Regions from separate parts of the Arthrobacter sp. MYb221 genome, predicted to be linked through region 4. Evidence: riboswitches for the same ligand, from Rfam matches in the RefSeq annotation. Region 4 holds a riboswitch; each other region holds the start of a gene.
The links. A riboswitch is a leader RNA that binds a small molecule or an ion and turns the genes downstream of it on or off. The one in region 4 is predicted to bind S-adenosylmethionine.
Positions count from the first base shown of each region.

Region 1: linked by a shared signal. The riboswitch ahead of CQ015_RS08545 (ABC transporter substrate-binding protein) and the one ahead of CQ015_RS12035 (hypothetical protein) in region 4 are both predicted to bind S-adenosylmethionine.
Region 2: linked by a shared signal. The riboswitch ahead of acs (acetate--CoA ligase) and the one ahead of CQ015_RS12035 (hypothetical protein) in region 4 are both predicted to bind S-adenosylmethionine.
Region 3: linked by a shared signal. The riboswitch ahead of CQ015_RS03970 (bifunctional o-acetylhomoserine/o-acetylserine sulfhydrylase) and the one ahead of CQ015_RS12035 (hypothetical protein) in region 4 are both predicted to bind S-adenosylmethionine.

Region 1 is NZ_PCPW01000005.1:198,451-203,294, forward strand. It holds partial or broken gene CQ015_RS19325 (IS982 family transposase) at 1-55, opposite strand, end outside; partial or broken gene CQ015_RS19330 (IS5/IS1182 family transposase) at 1-758, shown strand; SAM riboswitch class I at 1,072-1,162, shown strand; gene CQ015_RS08545 (ABC transporter substrate-binding protein) at 1,285-2,925, shown strand; gene CQ015_RS08550 (ABC transporter permease) at 2,937-3,893, shown strand; gene CQ015_RS08555 (ABC transporter permease) at 3,909-4,799, shown strand; gene CQ015_RS08560 (ABC transporter ATP-binding protein) at 4,838-4,844, shown strand, end outside.
Region 2 is NZ_PCPW01000005.1:180,589-185,432, reverse strand. It holds gene CQ015_RS08495 (acyl-CoA dehydrogenase) at 1-954, opposite strand, end outside; SAM riboswitch class I at 971-1,071, opposite strand; SAM riboswitch class I at 1,337-1,444, shown strand; gene acs (acetate--CoA ligase) at 1,595-3,559, shown strand; gene CQ015_RS08485 (Fur family transcriptional regulator) at 3,707-4,159, shown strand; gene katG (catalase/peroxidase HPI) at 4,255-4,844, shown strand, end outside.
Region 3 is NZ_PCPW01000002.1:328,708-333,551, forward strand. It holds gene CQ015_RS03960 (SGNH/GDSL hydrolase family protein) at 1-91, shown strand, start outside; gene CQ015_RS03965 (homoserine O-acetyltransferase) at 188-1,333, opposite strand; gene CQ015_RS03970 (bifunctional o-acetylhomoserine/o-acetylserine sulfhydrylase) at 1,336-2,679, opposite strand; SAM riboswitch class IV at 2,771-2,888, opposite strand; gene CQ015_RS03975 (VOC family protein) at 3,062-3,706, shown strand; gene CQ015_RS03980 (GNAT family acetyltransferase) at 3,804-4,211, opposite strand; gene CQ015_RS03985 (CPBP family intramembrane glutamic endopeptidase) at 4,269-4,844, opposite strand, start outside.
Region 4 is NZ_PCPW01000009.1:42,103-46,946, forward strand. It holds gene CQ015_RS12025 (LOG family protein) at 1-95, shown strand, start outside; gene CQ015_RS12030 (VIT1/CCC1 family protein) at 164-1,267, opposite strand; gene CQ015_RS12035 (hypothetical protein) at 1,331-1,597, opposite strand; SAM riboswitch class IV at 1,616-1,728, opposite strand; gene CQ015_RS19010 (hypothetical protein) at 1,883-2,266, opposite strand; gene CQ015_RS12050 (DinB family protein) at 2,622-3,209, opposite strand; gene CQ015_RS12055 (helix-turn-helix domain-containing protein) at 3,425-3,988, shown strand; gene CQ015_RS12060 (hypothetical protein) at 4,127-4,540, shown strand; gene CQ015_RS12065 (ROK family protein) at 4,575-4,844, shown strand, end outside.

The DNA.
Region 1 (4,844 bases), on a different contig from region 4:
TTGGTTGGGTCCCCGAAAAGTAGTCCCCTACGGAGTCAACCCAGCGCCCTCTTCCCTAAAAGGCAAAAGCATGCACCTTTGGGGATGCCACCGCACACGCTTCAACGACGAACTCGACTTCAGCAAATTCATCCAGGTGCTCGTCCTCGGAGCCGCCTACGAGAAAATCGACGACACAACTTGCTCCGCAACCACCATCCGACGCCTACGCGACGATTGGATCAGTACCGGCAGGCATCTTCCTGAACCTCGAACAACTCTGTCTCGAAGGCTACGACCGAATAACCGGACTGGTCCTAGAGAATATAGTTGTCGAGGGATGCTAGGTCAAAACACCCTGCGGAGGCGAAGCGGTCGGATGGTCACCCCAATAGGCAGGGGGAGGTGAGCCGCCAAACGCTCACTGCTAACTGGCGGCCAAGGTATCCCCAGCGGATGAGTCATAGACGGGCCAGCCGCCACGGTTCACCGCTAATTCGTCCCACCTCGAACGACTTAGCCGTTTCGGTTATCTCCTCCCATCCCAAATCACCGTGCATCTGGATGCCGTCTACGACAGCAAGAGCACTTGGGAGCTACTCACCGAGCTAGACTTCAACGCAGTGAACAGCACCAAAGGTGCACCACTGTGAGCGCGAATATGTTGGGACGTGGAGCGAACCAACTCGTTGCCCAATCGCGGCTTCAAAAGAGCAATTGGTACGGTACGAAAATCTATAATATTGACGCGATGTTCAACTTGGCAAACGGCATCATAGCTATCCGCAGACTGAAAAGTTCAGCGGGGATAGCGCGCCGGTGAGATTCAAGGCCTTCATGTCGGGGGCTTTCTATTGGCGCAGTCTCCACCTTAGGAAATTCGAGATTATATTCAATTTATGCAGCAGATAGCAAAATTTGTTAGTCAGCAGCGTCATGAACTGACTTATGACGTTTCGTGACCGGCTTCAGGGCCTGTTTTTGCCCCAAAGTGTGTATTGGGATGACTTCGTGACGCGTATATAACGTCATGGTTGGTCACACCGCACCTGCGCGCGCAGACTTAAATTGTTCGGCAAAGACACCGAATGATAACCATCCAGAGCGACCGAGAGACCTGGCTCGTTGACGTTGCAGCAACCATCCCGGCAGGGAGCGGTGCTAAGGCCAGGACCGATGGAGATTGCTAGATTTCGCAACGGTCCGCACAGGGGAGAAGTCTGCCTTCTTCCCGCCCCGCAATACCGCGGCAGGATCGGGATTTCGGCGTAATCCTCGGGAAATTACCGAGAGGAACACCAGAAAATGCGCAACACACCACTGAGCCTGAAGGCCGCAGCACTACTCGCAGTTCTAGGTCTTTCGCTGACCGCCTGTGGCGGCAACAGCGCATCCACCGCGGAGAGCTCCGAGCCGGCAGCTTCCGCGGAAGCAGGCGCCCCGGTAGAGGGAGGAACGTTCACCTTTGCCGAGGTAACCCCGATCAACAACTGGCAGACCCAGGCCGCTCGCTTCTACGAGAAGGCGAATGTGCTGAACTCGGTGCTGGACCGGTTGACCTATTTTGATACCGAATCCGGCAAGCTCGTAGGCTGGATCGCCTCCGAGTTCACCGCCAATAAGGCACAGACCGAATTCACCTTCACCATTCGTGATGGCGTCACATTCTCGGACGGCACGGCCCTGGATGCCGAAGCGGTCAAGAAAAATCTGGACGCGCTGGGCTTAGGCGTGAAATCCGCGCAGATTCAACCGAACGTCGACTTTTCAGCCTACAAGAGCTCCGAGGTCGTCGGCGAGAACCAGGTCAAGGTGACCCTGAAGCGCCCGGATGCGAACTTCCTGCGCTCCACCTCCTCGGTGACCGCCGGGCTGGTATCCCCGGGCACACTGGAACTGGACAATGCAGGGCAAACCGCAATATCGCAGATCGTCGGTTCCGGACCGTTCGTCTTCGAGTCCGAAAAGCCAGATGAAGAAGTCATCTTCACCAGCCGCGATGACTACGCCTGGGCCCCGGAAACCGCAGCAAACCAGGGTGACGCATACCTTGAACAACTGGTCGTCAAGTACCTGCCAGAAGTTGCCCACCGGGCCGGCGCGGCGCAGTCCGGCCAGGTCGATTTGGTCCGCGGACTGCAGCCCGTTGACGAAGAGGTGCTCAGTGCCGGAGGCGGGCAGATCTTCGCCGCCCAAGGCGTGGACCTGACTACCAACCATGCCGCGATTCGAATCGGTTCGGGCAAGCTGGCCGAGACCAAGGTGCGCCAGGCGTTGCAGGTGGGAATCGACCGCCAGGCGCTGAAGGACACGGTCCTCTCGGACAGCTATGTGCTCGCAGGGTCGATCCTCAACCACCAGGCACCGGGCTTCGTGGATCTGTCTGCCGAGCTCGGCTATGACCCGGAGAAGTCCAAGGCCTTGCTTGAAGAAGCGGGCTGGAGCGTTGGTGCGGACGGGATCCGTGAGAAGGACGGCAAGAAGCTTGAAATCACGGTGGCCAGCTCGAATAACTCCGTGGTCATCAAGCCGGCCTTCGAGCTGATCGAACAGCAATGGCGGGAGATCGGAGTGCAGCTGGTCAACCGTGCTGCGGACAATTCATTTTTGACCAACGCCATGGTCGATGACCAGATCGAATTCTTCGGAACCCGCCAGTTCGCCTACGGCGGCCTGGGGCCGGTCTACGCGCCGGCGACAAATAACCAGACGCTGAACGCCGACAAGGAACTGAACGAATTGTTCACCCGCGAGCAGGCGGCGACCACCGAAGAAGAGCATCTGGAGCTCATCGGCGAGGAGCAGCGCGCGCTGGTTCTGGACAAGGCATTGACCCTCGTGTTGTGGGACGAAGTGCAGGTGTACGGCGCCAACAAGGACGCGCACATCGACTTCACCTCCGGCACCGCACCAATCTTCCAGGGCGCCTGGAAGAGCAACGGCTAAAGGAACTCAACATGGGTGGATACATCGCACAACGCATCGGTCAGGCACTGCTGGTGATCCTGCTGGCCTACACCGCGGTCTTCCTCGCGGTGCAGGCCCTGCCGAACGACCCGGTCACGATCTTCCTCTCCGCAGACTCGTCTGCGGATCCGGCAACGATCGCGCAGATGAAGGCCTACTACGGCTATGACCAGCCGCTGATCGTGCAGTACTTCACCCAGCTCGGTGCGCTGCTGACCGGAGACCTGGGCTATTCCCTGTCCTCCGGCTCGGCGGTGTCCACCCGAATAGGCGAGGTCATCGGCTCCACGCTGCTGCTCGCCGGGAGCGCCTTCGCCCTGGCGCTGGTGCTGGCGGTCGCGTTGACGGCCGCCGCCAGCCTGTCGCGCCGCACCCGGGTCCGCAACGCCCTGCTGAATCTGCCACCGCTGATGATTTCCATCCCGGTGTTCTGGCTCGGACTGGTGCTGCTTCAGGTGCTCGCGGTGCAGCTCGGGGTGATGTCGCTGTTCCCGGACGGCTCGTTCCTCTCGCTGGCGGTGCCGATCCTCGTTCTGGCCATCCACCTCAGCGCACCCATCGCCCAGGTGCTGATCAAGAGCGTGCACGAGGTGAACACTCAGCCCTTCGTCGATGTCTTGCGGGCCAAGGGCGCCAGCGAGGAATGGATCTTCTACCGGCACACGCTGAAAAACGCCGCCCCGGCGGCGCTATCCATCGCGGGCATCACCATCGGCACCCTGCTCGCCGGTTCCGTCATCACCGAGACGGTTTTTGCCCGTGCCGGCCTGGGCCAGCTGGTGCTGCAGGCGGTCACGGTGCAGGACATCCCGCTGGTGCAGGGACTGGTGCTGCTCACCGCCGCCGCCTTCACCGCGGTGAATCTGCTCGTCGACCTGATCCATCCGAAGCTTGATCCACGCATCATCACCTCCCACGCCGGTTCGCCTCGCGCGCTGGCAGCCTAGGGAAAGGAAACGATCATGAGTCTTTTGACCGAACGGGGTACCCCGGCCGTGGAGCTGGCCCCTGGCAGCGCGCTCCGACCGGAGCATGGCGCCACGCCCAAGACCACGCTGCTTGGCTGGTTGCGGAACTGGTGGGTGCTCCTCCCGCTGGCGCTCCTGCTCGCCTGGGCGGTAGTGCCGGGGCTGTTCTCCGGACAGGACCCGCTCACCGGGGTGCCGCAGCAGAAGCTCGCGGAACCATCGCTGGCCCATCCCTTCGGAACCGACCACCTGGGGCGCGACGTCTATGCCCGGGTGGTCCACGGAACCAGCCAGACGCTGATGACCGCCGGACTGGCCTGCCTGATCGGCAGCGTGGTGGGCAGCCTGCTGGGCCTGCTCGCCGCCACCGCCGGCCGTTTCGCCGACTCGGTCGCGATGCGCTTCGTCGACGTGGTGCTGGCGGTTCCCGCCTTCCTGATCGCGCTGATCCTGGTCACCGCGACCGAACCCGGTCCATTCTCGCTGGGACTCGGTGTGGGCATCGCCTCGATCGCGGCCTTCGCGCGGCTTGTCCGCACCGAGGTGCTGCGCGTACGTTCACGCGATTTCGTGCAGGCGGCGCTGATGAGCGGTGGCGGCTACCTCACCGTGCTGCGCCGCCATATCATCCCGCACGTGATCGGCCCGGTGCTCGCCCTGCTGGCGGTCGACCTGGGGGCGGCGATCCTGGCGATCTCCGGGCTCGGCTTCCTGGGATTCGGCTCGCCGCCGCCAACACCCGAATGGGGGCTGCTGATCTCCGAAGGCCGCCAATACCTCACCGTCGCCTGGTGGCTGACCACGCTTCCGGGGCTGGTGATCGTCGCGGCAGTGATGCTCACCGCCGTGCTCGGCCGCGCAATCAACAAGGCATTCCGCTTCTAACCGGCACCGGGGACCAAAATTTGTGAAGGGATCAGATTATGACTA
Region 2 (4,844 bases), on a different contig from region 4:
CCCGACGAGCTGCAAGACCTGCGGTTCGCGGTGCACCGGAACTCCGGTGCCGGTGCTGAAACTGCGGGTACGCGCCTGCACGGAGGAGCGCAGGTCGTTCAGTGCCGCCCGTCCGATTCCGGCCTGTACCGCCATGAGCACGAGTTGGAAGATCGCGGCTTCCGGATCCGTGGGATCCTCCGGCATGAAGGTGTCCACCGGAACTTCGTGGAATTCGGTGCTGCCGGTACCGGTGAGCTGTTGGCCGAAACCATCCCAGTCATCGAGGATTTTCACGCCGCTGTGCTGGGTGGAAACTACCGCGATCTGGCGCCCTGGGAGCTGTGGGTGCGCCACCGCTACGGTGGTCCAGTCGGCGAAGATGGTGCCGGTGCAATAGAACTTCCGCCCATTGACCAGCCAGCGCGACCCCTCCTCGGTGACCTTGGTGTTGAGCAACCCGAGGGCGTTGCCGCCTTCCTCGGTGTAGGCGTTGCCCACGATCTGCCCGGAGCTGATTCGGGCAACCCATTTGCTACGGAGCTGCGCATCTTTCAGTCGCACCGCATTTTCCACGAAGGCAATATGCGCGCGCCATAGCTGAGCCACATGCGAGTCGGCCTCGGCTAATTCGATGAGCAACCGGAAGACATCGCTCAAGCGCGCCCCATGGCCGCCGTCGGCAACCGGCAGGCGCAGCGCACCGAAGCGCTCACGGTTCAGCAAGCCAACCTGTTCGAAAGGCAGGATCCGCTGCCGGTCGCGTTCCCTTGCACCGGCGGCGATCTGTGCGAACACCGGACGGAAAATGCCGGCAAGCCGTTCATACTGCTCGTCAGCGCCGGGGCCCGGGGTGATTTTCAGCAGCTGCCGGGTAGGAAGTTCCTGTGGAAGGTCGTCAAGCTCCACCGCGCTACCCGCAATAGACGGGTCGCTGAGCGCATTAAAGTCGCCAGCGGGATCGCCAAATGACATCGAAAGTCCTCAATTCTTTCCATCGGTCCTGGCTGTAGCACCGTCCCGCGCCAATATTTAGGTGGGTGGTTGCTGCGACGTCGACGAGCCAGATCTCTCGGTCGCTCTGGATGGTTCGTAATCATTTGTAGCCTGAGGTCTACTTCGTCCTCAACCCGGTTAGTCACATTTCGTCGTGCACGGATGGAGATTGAAATGCATCAAGGACAGCACTTGCCTAACGCGGCCGAACACAATGCCTAGCGTTTAGCGATTTTTCGGCCAAATACGCGATTAGTGAAATAAAAATCGAAACATCACGATGATGTGACGCATCTATCGAATATTTATCATGTTACGAAAGATTTGCATTGAAATCGTTCGAAGGCCTGTAATAGTCGTGTAACCATCCCGAGCGGCTAAGAGATCTGGCTCTGTGACGCCGCAGCAACCACCACCCACGGTTAATAAACCAAACGGTGACCGGTGCTACCGCCAGGAACGATGGAGATGATCATGGCTTTCATTTCGCCTTGCCCGCAACGGCTCGCTATGCGACATTGCACTTTCTTGGCGTTCCCATAAAGTACCGCGCACCCACACGCTCAGTGCGCCTTCCGCTGACTCGAAATTAATCGCCCTAAACTTTTCAAGGACCGCAATGACCACCACCGAATTGGCCAGTACAAATCAGCCCTCCAGCGCCGAGGCACGCCAGGAGTTCTGGGACGAGGCGGCGAACCTGCTTGACTGGGACACCCCATGGCACACCACCAGCCAGATCATCCCGGCAGACGCACAAGCCAAGCGCGGCCCGCAGATCTCCTGGTACCTGGGGGGCAAGCTCAACGCCGCGGTGAATTGCGCCGACCGCCATGTGGCAGCCGGCAACGGTGAAAAGGTCGCCCTCTACTTCGAGGGCGAGCCAGGTGACCGCATCGCGGTGACCTATCGGAACCTCCAGGAGCGCGTCAGCCAGGCGGCGAACGCCCTGCAGGAGCTCGGCGTGGCCAAGGGCGACCGCGTGGTCATCTACCTGCCGGTGCTTATCGAAACCATCGTCATCACCCTGGCCTGTGCACGCATCGGGGCGATCCATTCGCTGGTCTTCGGCGGCTTCTCCGCGGAGGCGTTGAAGTTCCGGGTGGAAGACACCAAGGCCAAGCTGCTGGTCACCACCGACGGCCAGTTCCGCCGCGGCACCTCGGTTCCGGTCAAGGCCAACGCAGACCTTGCGGTATCCGGGGAAAACAGCATCGAAAAGGTTCTGGTAATCCGCCGGACCGGGGATGAGATCCCGTGGACCGCCGGACGCGACGTGTGGTGGCACGAGGCGGTGGAAACCCAGTCCACCGAGCACGCGGCGCAGGCTTTTGACGCCGAGACGCCGCTGTTCATCATGTACACCTCCGGAACCACCGGTCAGCCCAAGGGCCTGGTGCACACCACCGGCGGTTACCTGACCCAGGCCGCGTACAGCCACAATCTCCTGTTCGGCAACCCCGACGAATCCCAGCGCGCGGGCGACGTGCACTGGTGCACCGCAGATCTGGCTTGGGTCACCGCGCACACCTACGAGATCTACGGCCCGCTGGCCAACGGCGTCACCCAGGTGATCTACGAGGGCGTGCCCAACGCACCGCACCCGGGCCGCCACTTTGAGATCATCGAACGCTACAAGGTCACCAGCTACTACACCGCGCCGACCCTGGTCCGTTCGCTGATGGGCTGGTTCCCCGAAGGGGTTCCCGCCGACTATGACCTGTCCTCGGTTCGGGTGGGCGGCACCGTGGGCGAGGCGGTCAACCCCGAGGCGTGGCGCTGGCTGCGCGCTCAGCTGGGGCGCGGCACCCCCGGCGGCATCCCGATGGTCGATACCTGGTGGCAGTCCGAGTCCGGCGCGACAGTCCTCTCCCCGCTGCCTACCGACGAGCACTTCAAGCCCGGCTGCGCTTCGCGGGCGCTGCCCGGCGTTTCGGTGGACATCGTGGACGCCGCCGGCGGCCGCGTGGGGCCCAACGAGCAGGGAAATATCGTGATCACCCAGACCGGCCCGTCCATGGCCCGCACGGTCTGGGGAAACCCGGAACGCTACTACACCAGCTACTGGGAGCAGTACGCCGCGCAGGGCTGGTTCCTGGCCGGGGATGGCGCGCGTTTCGATGAGGATGGGGATATCTACATCCTGGGACGCACCGATGACGTGATCAATATTTCCGGGCACCGGCTGTCCACCATCGAGATCGAATCAGCACTGGTCACCCACCCAGGCGTGGTCGAGGCGGGAGTCTGCCCGACCCCGGATCAGCAGACCGGGCATGCGGCTACCGCGTTCGTGGTGCCGCTGGATGCCTCGCTGGTTGCGGCGCAACCCGATGCGCAGACGCTCGCCCGCCAGCAGCAGTTCATCGCCGAGCTGCGCGCAACCGTCACCACGCAGATCGGACCGATCGCCAAACCACGCGATATCGTCCTGGTCCCCGATGTGCCCAAGACCCGCTCGGGCAAAATCATGCGCCGCCTGCTGACCCAGCTCTTCGAGGGCACCAAGCTCGGGGACACCACCAGCTTGCAAAATGAACCATGCATTGCCCGGCTCAACGAGATCTGCCGCGCTCGTCCCTAGCCGCCAATGAATCTGGCCGACCTTCATCCGCAATTGCGAAGGTCGGCCAGATTCGTTTAACCGCTTCTGACCACGAATTTTCAGCGGAGCGAAAAGACACGAGTAATTATCTTGACTCATTCAAAATAAATAGGGCAAGCTAGTACCATGACAACATCCGAGGGAATCGAGAAGGTGCTGCGCGAAGCATCGATGCGGGTCACCCGACCGCGCGTCGCGGTGCTCGCCGCGGTGACAGCTCATCCCCACGCGGATACCGAAACCATTATCGAGGCAGTGCGCCAAGAACACCCGCTGGTATCCCACCAGGCGGTCTACGATTCGCTGAAGCTTCTCACGAACCTTGGACTGCTCCGCCAAATTCAGCCCCACGGGCATATCGCCCGGTACGAAACCCGCGTAGGGGACAACCACCATCATGTGGTGTGCCGCAATTGCGGAACGCTGGCAGACGTGGACTGCGCCGTCGGAGCCGCACCTTGCTTGCATGCCTCGGATCACCACGGTTTCAGCATCGACGAGGCAGAGGTCATCTATTGGGGACTCTGCCCGGACTGCCAACAAGCCAAGACAGCGCAGCCGGCTACGGGAACTGTCTGAAAAGAAGTACCGCAAGGAACTAATTTTCGTCTCCGCGGGCCAACGGCGCACGGAGACGGAGTACCAAACCAATCCCTTATCGGAAGGAAGACTACATGTCAGAAACGACTGCAGGTCAGTGCCCAGTAGTAGGAGCCGGACGCGTTCACCCTACCCAGGGTCATGCGAATACCGAATGGTGGCCAAATAAGCTCAACCTGAAGATTCTTTCGAAGAACCAGGAAGCCACCAACCCGCTGGATCCCGACTTCGATTACATCGCTGCCTTCGAGGCGCTGGATCTTGCTGCCGTCAAGGCCGATATTGCCGAGCTGATGACCAAGTCCTACGACTGGTGGCCAGCTGACTTCGGTCACTACGGTCCGTTCTTCATCCGCATGGCGTGGCACGCGGCGGGCACCTACCGCTCGCATGACGGCCGCGGTGGTGCAGGCGCCGGTCAGCAGCGTTTCGCGCCATTGAACTCCTGGCCGGATAACGTGAACCTGGACAAGGCACGTCGCCTGCTATGGCCAGTGAAGAAGAAGTATGGCCAGTCGCTGTCCTGGGCAGACCTGATCGTGCTGACCGGCAACGTGGCCCTTGAAGACATGGGCTTCGAAACCTTCGGTTTCGCCGGCGGCCGCAAAGACGTTTGGGAAGCTGACGACGACATTTACTGGGGCCCGGAAAAGGTCTGGCTGGA
Region 3 (4,844 bases), on a different contig from region 4:
GACGGCCAAACGCCCGGTACCCACCCCGTTCACCCTGCCACCGCCGAATGAGTCATTGGGCGCTGGGGATAGCGCCCCCATGCAGGACTGAGCCCCACAACGCACAATGGAACGCAGTTTGATGCACCGCTTACTGGTGGATCAAACTGCGTTCCTTTTATGTTTGGATACTTAGCTAGGCGAGTTCCTAGTCGTCAAAAACCAGGGCCCGCAAGACCGGATCAAGCTGCTTGGCATCCGTCAGGAAGCCATCGTGGCCAATCGGTGAATCGATGTAATGCACCGGTTTCGGCTTCGGCAACGACGCAGCGAGCAGTTCAGACTGTGCCGGGAAGTACAGCCGATCGCTGCTGACCGCGGCAACCACCACGTTCACCTTAGCCAGACGGGCCAAGGCATCACGTAGCGAATCGTATCCGCGAGCAACGTCGTGGCTCATCAAGGCCTCGGTGATCACCAGATAGCTATTCGCATCGAACCGATGCACCAGCTTGGTCGCTTGGTGATCCAGGTAGCTTTCCACCTGGTAGCGTCCGCGTGCACCTTCCGAGGTATCCAGTGGCTGTTCCCCGGGCTGCGGCTTGCGCGCGAAACGCGTCTCCAGCTCGACTTCGGAGCGGTAGGTGATATGCGCCAGTCGGCGGGCTAGGCCCAAGCCGGCATCCGGGCGCACACCGTTGGCGTAGTAGTCGCCTTGCGCAAAATTTGGATCGAGGCGAATCGCCTCGGTCTGCACCTGCGCAAATGCGATCTGCTCCGCCGTAGCTTGCGCGCTGGAGGCCATGACAACCACGTTCTTGACCCGTTCCGGAAATTCGACTGCCCATTCGAGGGCCCGCGCTCCACCCATGGAACCACCGATGACCGTATGCCAGGTGTGCACCCCGAGCAGGTCGGCCAGGCGTGCCTCAAGGCGCACCGAGTCTTTGATCGTGACGAAGGGGAAACGTGAGCCCCAGGCTTCGCCGTGTTCGTCGAGCGAACCGGGCCCGGTGGATCCATTGCAACCACCAATGATGTTGATGGCCAGGACAAAGTAATTGTCTGTATCAACGGTCAGCCCGGGGCCGACAAAGTCTTCCCACCAGCCCGGGGTCTGCGAATCTCCCTGCGATACGTGAGCATCACCGGTCAGCGCGTGCATAACCAGCACCGCATTTGACCCGTCCGCGTTCAGCTGCCCCCATGATTCATAGGCCAGCTCGATACGCGGCAGGTATCCACCGGTTTCGAAGGTGTACTCCCCCACGGACGCGCGGCGCAAAATGCCGTCCTGTCCGTCGGCGAGGTTCTTCGAGTCGAGAGTCTCTTCGGTAGTCACTATGGATGCCATGCCTAGAGGGTTTCCTGCAATTCCTGGTTAGCAGGCTCTGCGATCGCAGCAAAACCAAGTTGCAAGTCAGCGAGTATGTCCTTGATGTTCTCCAACCCCACGCTCAGCCGAACGAGCCCCGGACGCACGCCGGCCGACAGGCGTTCCGCCTCGGTCAGCTGTGCATGGGTGGTCGAAGCGGGGTGAATCACCAGCGAGCGAACGTCGCCGATATTCGCCACATTTGAATGGAGTTCTAGGGCATCTACGAATGCCTTGCCCGCTTCGGCGCCGCCGGCAACGTCAAAGGCGATGACCGCCCCAACACCGTTTGGCGCATATTTCTGGCCACGCTCAAACCATGGCGAGGAAGGCAACCCGGCATAGGCGACCAGCTCGACTTGCTCATGGCCTTCAAGCCAGGCGGCGACTTCCTTGGCATTCTGCACGTGGCGTTCCACGCGGAGCGACAGGGTTTCCAGCCCTTGGGCAATCAAGAAGGCGTTGAAGGGTGCCACCGATGAGCCCAGGTCGCGCAGCAACTGCACGCGTGCCTTGAGGATGTAGGCGAGGTTTGCGCCGAGAATGCCGTTGACGCCCAGATCTCGGGCGAACACCAAACCGTTGTAGGACTCGTCCGGGGTGTTGAAATCAGGGAAGCGTTCCGGATCCTTGGCGAAGTCGAACTTCCCCGAATCCACGATGACGCCGGCAATGGCGGTGCCGTGCCCGCCGAGATACTTGGTGGCCGAATGGATGACGATGTCCGCGCCCCACTCGATCGGACGGATCAGGTATGGGGTGGCCAAGGTGTTGTCCACCAGCAACGGAACACCGGCTTCGTGGGCAATCTCCGAGATTCCCTCGATGTCCAGGATGTCCTGACGCGGGTTGGAGACCACCTCGCCGAAGAACGCCTTGGTATTTGGCTGCACAGCCTCGCGCCACTGCGCCAGGTTATCCGGATCGGCCACGAAGGTGACCTGGATGCCGAGCTTGCGCAACGTGTGCTTGAACAGGTTCTGCGTTCCGCCATACAGGCTTGGGCTGGCAACGAGGTGGTCGCCGGCCTGGGCCAGGTTCAGGATGGCGAAGGTGGTGGCCGCCTGCCCGGAGGCGAGCAACAGTGCGCCGACACCGCCTTCGAGGTCGGCAATGCGGTTTTCGACGGCTTCCTGGGTTGGATTTCCAATGCGAGTGTAGATCGGCTCCAGCTCCTGCAAGGCGAAGCGCGCGGCCGCGCTCTCTGCGCTGGGGAAGACGAACGAAGACGTCTGATAGATCGGCAAGGCACGCGCTCCGGTAACCGGGTCGGGCTGTTGTCCGGAGTGGATCTGACGCGTCTCAAATGACCAGTTGTTACTCATGGTTTCCTCCATATAGCTTGTTGACTATGGGGGTACACCACTAAAAAACACACCGACAGGAAGCTCCTCGTCGAGGTACTTTCCAGGGGGTAACCCGCGCTTGTCCTAGACACAGTTTGTGCCGAGGGCCAGGTCTTCACCCGGGGCACCCCACCGCGGAGGAGGGTTGCCGCCCAGTAAGCCGGGGCTTGTTACTGGGACTCATGACCTGACACAAGTCTGCCGGACAACCGAAGATCTTGGCAATATGAAGTGGCTCAAAGTGACGCAATCGGTCATATTGCACTTTTATAACGCAATTTATGCAGAGCGTTCGATCGCCAGTTTGCCAGTTAGGGTAGCCTAAGTCGAGACTTGAATCACATAGTGACATGATGGGCACATGATGAGGCTAGATCACGTTACGTACGCATGTGGCCCGGACGGGCTCATGCCAACCGCCGAAAGAATCTCCGAGGCTTTGGGCTTGGAATTCGTCAAGGGAGGCGTGCATCCGCGATTCGGAACTCGCAATGTAATTTTCCCGCTCAAGCATGACCAATACCTAGAAGTAGTTGAAGTTCTGAACCACCCCGCTAGCGACAAGGCACCGTTTGGGCAGGCGGTCCGTGCCCGTTCCGAGCTGGGCGGCGGATGGATGGGATGGTGTGTTTCAGTTGAGGATCTCTCAAGCGCAGAAGAGCGCCTGGGACGCAAATCGGTTCCGGGTAACCGCAAGTTCCCTGACGGCCGCGAACTCACCTGGCAGCAGATTGGCATCAAGGGTCTGATCGCGGACCCGCAGGTTCCATACTTGTTGCGCTGGGACGCCGGCACCGAAGACTTGCACCCTTCCCGTGCGCTGGATCCCGCTGGCCAGATCCAGAGCATTGCCATTGCCGGTTCACGCGACCGAGTCCTTGATTGGCTGGGGCAGCCAGAAAACGTGAATCTCGGTGCGGTGAGCATGGAGTATGAAGCACCCAACGGGACCCCGGGCATCTTGTCTGTAACTTTCGAAACCGATAACGGTACCGTGGTGCTGTAAGACAAGGTACGCACGAAGGTAGGTGGGGGCAATGGCGCCCCCACCTACTCTTCTTTAATGCCAGTTGTGCGCTCAAACTGGCAAGGCTCTGCTCTGCCTATAGCCGCTTGCCCAAAACCACAATGTCTTGGGTTTCGTAGCCTTGCTGCTCGTAGAATCGAATGACCTGCGAGTTCTCGGAGCGAACCATCAGCTGCACCTTGGGCACCGAACGTCGGCGCAACCAATCGGTGGCCGCGCCAACGATCTGTTGGCCCAGTCCTTGGCCCTGGCTCTCGGGACGGACCGCAACGTAGTACAGCCACCCGCGGTGACCATCAAAACCAACCATCGCGGAGGCAAGCAGCGCTCCGTCGCGGTGCCCCACAAGAATTGTGGATGACTCGTTGCGTAGCGCTTGTTCCGCATCGGCCAGCGGATCATTCCAAGGCCGGGTGAGTTCCACCCGTTGCCAGAGTGCGACCACCTCGGCAAGGCCATTCATCTGAAGCTCGCTAATCTGCATTTTCACTCCCCTGCTAAAAGCACTCCGAAATTGGGCCATCGTGAATCTGGAAAGTGCTCAGGCACCAATGCCGATGGCCGGGCCGATGAGCAAGAAGCCTACAAAACCAACGGCATCCAGCAGGAAATGTGCGATGACCAGGGGCATGACGCGACCGTATTTATGATAGAGCCAGCCAAAGACCACACCCATGGCGAAGTTGCCGATCATCGGTCCGGCCCCTTGGTACAGATGATAGCTTCCGCGCAGCAGGGCCGAACCGAGAATCAGCACCCAGGGTCCAAGATTGAGTCTCTTGCCGTAGCCGAAGAGGAAAGCCAACATCACGACTTCCTCCAGTACTGCATGGCGTACCGCTGAAAGGACCAGCACCGGCACACTCCACCAGTAGTCTGCGAGATTTGCCGTGGCCAGCGCTGTGGTGATGCCGAATGCTCGACCCGCTGCATATACGCCTAGCGTGCCGATTCCCATGACGAGAAACAAGCACACCCCGAGCAGCGCATCCTTGCCAGGACGACGGAAATCGAAGCCTATGTCCCTGATGCTTCGTCCGAGCGTTCGATGCATGAAATAGAGCGCGAGGGCCACCGGGAGCAGGGCGAAAAGGATATCCAGGAGCTGGTACGCCAG
Region 4 (4,844 bases):
CCATGGAAAGCAGGATAGCTTTGGTGGACTCGGTGCAAGAAGCTGTCGAATTCATTGAAACAATGACTCCATTGCGGCGCCGCACGCGGTTCTAATAACGAGACCGGCCGTTGCCCCACGACGCATCATGTTGGGGCAACGGCCAGTAGTCTGCTTCTTGGAGCTAAGCCACGGTGGTGCCGAAGAGCAAACCCAAGCAGTAGGTTACAGCGGCCGCACCCAAGCCAATGGCCAGCTGACGGATGCCGCGTTTGAGCGGGGACGCGCCGGATAGCAGGCCAACGACGCCGCCGGTGAGCAGCAACGCGATGCTGACTAAAGCGACTGCCACGCTCACCGCAGCTAGCCCGGTGAGCCCGAAGATGTAAGGCAGGATCGGAATAACTGCGCCGGAAGCGAAGAACATGAACGAAGAAATGGCGGCTCCCGGTGCCGAACCTAGCTCCTCATGTTCGCGTTCCAGCTCCGCGCTGCGAACTTCTGGATGGAGCGAGAAGGAGGGGTTGCAATCGCAGGTAAACAGCCCCATGCGTTCTGCCGCGCGGTGTTCGGCATCCTCATTGTTCATGCCACGTGCCTTGTAGATCAAGACCAATTCGTTGGCATCTAGATCGAGGTCGCGGGCGGCAGAAAGCGTGACCTGGGTAGGGCGCGACGCGGTGAGAAGCTCACGTTGGGAACGGACTGACACGAATTCCCCGGCAGCCATGGACAGCGCGCCAGCCAGCAGGCCGGCAATTCCGGAGAAGAGCACGAGGGACGAGGCCACACCGGTGGCCCCGATGCCCATGACCAGGGCTAGATTTGAGACCAGACCGTCATTCGCCCCGAATACTGCGGCTCGGAAGTTGCCGGACAACCGGGACCGACCGGCCGTAGCCAAAGCACGAATGACTTCCTCATGCACCTGCTCGTCCGCCGCCATTTGCGGAGCGGCGTCCTGATCGGTGGCGTAGGGAGAGTTGCCTTCGGCGCGTTGGGCCAGCGCCAAGACAAACACCGAACCGAAATGACGGGCCATGAAACGCAACATTGTGCGCCGCATGGACGGGCGGACCGGGCGTACATGTTCGCCGAGCTTGGTTCGCCAGTAATTTTCGTGGCGTTCTTCCGCTTCGGCTAGCCCACGGAGAATTTGGCGTTCTTGTCCGGTGCGCTTTTCGGCAAGTTCACGGTAGATCGCGCCTTCGGCGACCTCATCGGCCATGTACTGGCGCCAGCGGCGGATCTGCGCCTTGGTTGGTTCGGGAGTTGAGGTTTGGGCCATCACGGGGATGCGTCTCCTGCGGCAGATTGGATCATGTTCACGGGCAGATGATCCGGATTAGGTTCAACCCCCTAGTTTAGTGAGCGATTCAAGCACTGGGAATTTGGCAAGACTAAATACGTGGGCGGTGCCAGCGTTTTGCCCCCGAACTGCCACGAATACCGAAAGTTCCTCGCGCTGACTATCGAAGCTCGGCGGACCCACGGTTCTGGCTAGCAAACGGGTGAGCAGGTGCGGGTCCGTGACGTAATAGCTGACCCAGACCCCGCGAAGCGGAAACTGCACCTGGCCGGTTTGCAGGTCGATAATGGGAAGGACGTTTAAAGCCATAACTATCGTGGACCCTTAAAAGAGCTCTTGCCCGTAGCCGATTGGCGTACGGACCGCTTCTTCATCCGAACCACCCATGAACCTGGGGTTGGTGTGCGGCCAGTCGGAGCTTGGCGCCGCATCTCGTGAAGCAACACCACGATGTTACACCGGTGCGCCATCCGGCCGCGTAGTGAAACGTCATACGCAGCTCTCGCGGGTCTCATGGTGCACGGCCCCGTGCCGATTAGGATTCTGCGCTCGCCGACGGTGCAGATTGCTGGCCGGGGCCCTGCCCATCCGGCATTACCGGTGATTCTCCTGCCGACCCGCCGTCGTTGCCGGGGCCACCGCCAGGCATGCCCCGCCGCGGGGTTTGGCCCAGGGGTCGACCTCGACTTCGAGCTTTACGGCGTAACCGGAGGTGATTTCGCCGCAGGTGACGCCCTTCAGATTAGTTGCCGACCGCTCGCGACCGGTCGCTGCATGCACCGCATTACGGGCCTCTTGGGGCAGCGCTGCCTTTGAGTTGGCGATAGCGTTGGCCGAATCGGTGAACGAGTTCTGGGGCCGGGCAATCTTCGAGGTGGATATGCGGCCAGCGTCCGGCGTAATACGCGGGGAAGATGCTGGTGAAGCGCACGATGCCGTTCGCGTCTGTGAGCTGTACGCCGCGCAGGTAATTCTCATTCTGCAATCCTGAGAAGGACAACGAGTTTTCCCCGGCACGGTTGCATTGCCTGAGATCCCGGAGTCTACCGGAGCGCATGCTGCGAGGGTGAAAGTCACGGCCAAGTCCCAAGCCTGCCAGCTCCTTACAGCGATCAACCAGAGTTCCATCGTCGCAGGCGAGGCCTTGGCCTTCGAGATCTTCAGGCGTGCGGGGAAGGGAAGGGGATCCGAATCATTTGCGTGGTGAGGATTTCAAAGCTGGTGCTCTAGCCGCTGGGCTCGGATGAGGCCATCCGAGCTGGTGCGAGCTTATGCGAGCACTTTGAGGCGGTGCCCGGCTAGGGGTTTGAGCGAGCTTTAACCAAGACCGGTGTTAGGACTGCTCGGCGATTCGCTGCAGGGTGGAGCGCTGTTGCTTCCATTGCTCAGCGCTAAAGCCGGGGATATTTCTCGCCTGTTCACGCAGTCCTACCTGTCCGTCGAGAAGCTCTCGGACGATATCAAGATGCCCAGCATGCCGGGAGGTTTCCGCGATCATATGAACAATGAGATGCTCCACGGTGGTATGCCGATGCACTGACCACCAGGGGACCTCAGCCGGGGACTCTAAGTTCAATTCATCGAGCGTCTGCTCGGCGAATGCGATGGACTTTCGATACAACGCGAGAACATCTTCTACGGAGAAGCTGGCGGGAGGCAGGAAGTCGATCTGCGGATCATCGCTTTGCAGTAGTTGAAGCACATGCCGATCGTTGGGCACACGACCTAGGCACTCGCCGAAATAACCGTATTCGGTGATTGCTAGATGGTAGATGACACCAAGCATGTGTGTTCCGGTATCCGTCATGGGACGGCGGGCCAACTCTTCGGAGAGTCCCTGACACTTCCAGAGCACGGTGTTTCGGGCCTCGTTCAAATAGTTCCGAAGTCTCTTGGAGGACGGATTGCTATCGGTATCCATGTGCCGAGTCTAGTTTCATGGCGATTGAATAAACAGCGACGGCGCATTGAGGGCTTGTTTGCTGACTTCAGGACTGAAGCGTGAGTTCGGCGAAGTTCTCGTTGCCTATTGGTAAACTGACGCAGTGTAGGAACCTGAACCGGATTGGTTTAGCGGAATTGTAGGCCGGGTGCTGCCAAGCTAGGGCTGCGCCGGTGTCAAAATGGTGGGAGAGCATGAAAACACTGCCCGTAGAGCCCACCGGCTCGTCGATTAATATCGGCGCCCGTTTGCGTGGGGTACGCCAAACCCGACGAATGACCATCGACCAGGTGGCCGAAATGTCCGGACTGACCAAGGGGTTCTTGTCTCGCGTGGAGCGAGACTTGACTAGCCCTTCGGTGTCGACGTTGCTCAGGCTCTGCGAAGTGTTGGGCTTAGAGGTTGGACAGCTCTTCTCAGTACCTGAAACCAAATTGGTCAGGTTGGAGCACGCGCCGCGAATCGCTTTGGGTGGTCAAGGGATCACCGAACAACTGGTCACTCCCCGCGCCGAGACCAGGGTGCAGATGATTAGGGCAGAGATCGCGCCTCAGGGCTCGGGGGAAGCCGAGCTGTATTCGGTGGATTGCAAGGTGGAAGTTCTGCACGTGATTTCCGGAGAATTTACCTTGGTTCTGCCCGAGGACCGCATTGAACTGCAAGCGGGCGATACGGTAACCTTCCCGGGCCGTGAGCCGCACAGTTGGGAAAATACTTCGGACCGGACCGCCGTAGTGACCTGGACGCTGTTGCTCTGACCAAAACCGCAATGCGCTTTTGAAGGGCTTGCGCGTTTTCCGTCCGTGCCGGGTTTCGGCCGGGCAAAGCCCAAAGCGTATCCTTGACATAGCGTCAACAACTTTTCTCGACGCCGATAAATAACCGAAGGGAGCTCCGTGACGGAAAGCGAGCCACGGGCTGAACTGGTCGAACTGCGCTCCGCGAGCTGGTGGATGTCTGCAATTCTCGGTGTCTTAATTGGTGTGACCATGACATTGATCCGCACTCAACGTTATTTCTTCATCGCTGGGGCGGCGATTCTGGCGGGGGTCATTCTGGTCATCGGCTTACGCACTATTCACCGTCGTTCTCAATACCCGCAGATGGCACAGGCGAAAACCTCTTGGGTATATGCGGTGTGGACGCTGGTGCTACTAGTGCTTGCCGGGCCCGTCCAGCTGGTATATGTGGCGGATGAACTCGACGAGATTGCGATTAAGTCCTTCGTGCTTTCGGCAGGTTTCTGTTTTGGGTTCCATGAGGTGGACCGGGCATTGGTAGCGAGCAGCAAGAAGTCCTTCGAAGGCTAGCTGCTGAACTACATGCACGCATTGGGAGGGTGAAATGTCTACCGAAAACCTTGCGGTCGGCATAGACATCGGCGGGACGAAGATCGCCGGGGGCGTGGTCGATGGCCACGGCCGGATTCTTCGCCGAAGCTTCCGCCCTACTCCGGGCCGGAGCGCAGCCTTGACCGAAGATTCTATTGCCGAGGTAGTCAGCGAGCTCAGCGACGGGGATGCTCATATGCCCGTGGGCGTCGGGGCCGCCGGCTGGATTAACCGAAGCGGTTCGCATGTCCTCTTCTCCCCGCATCTTGCATGGCGTGATGAG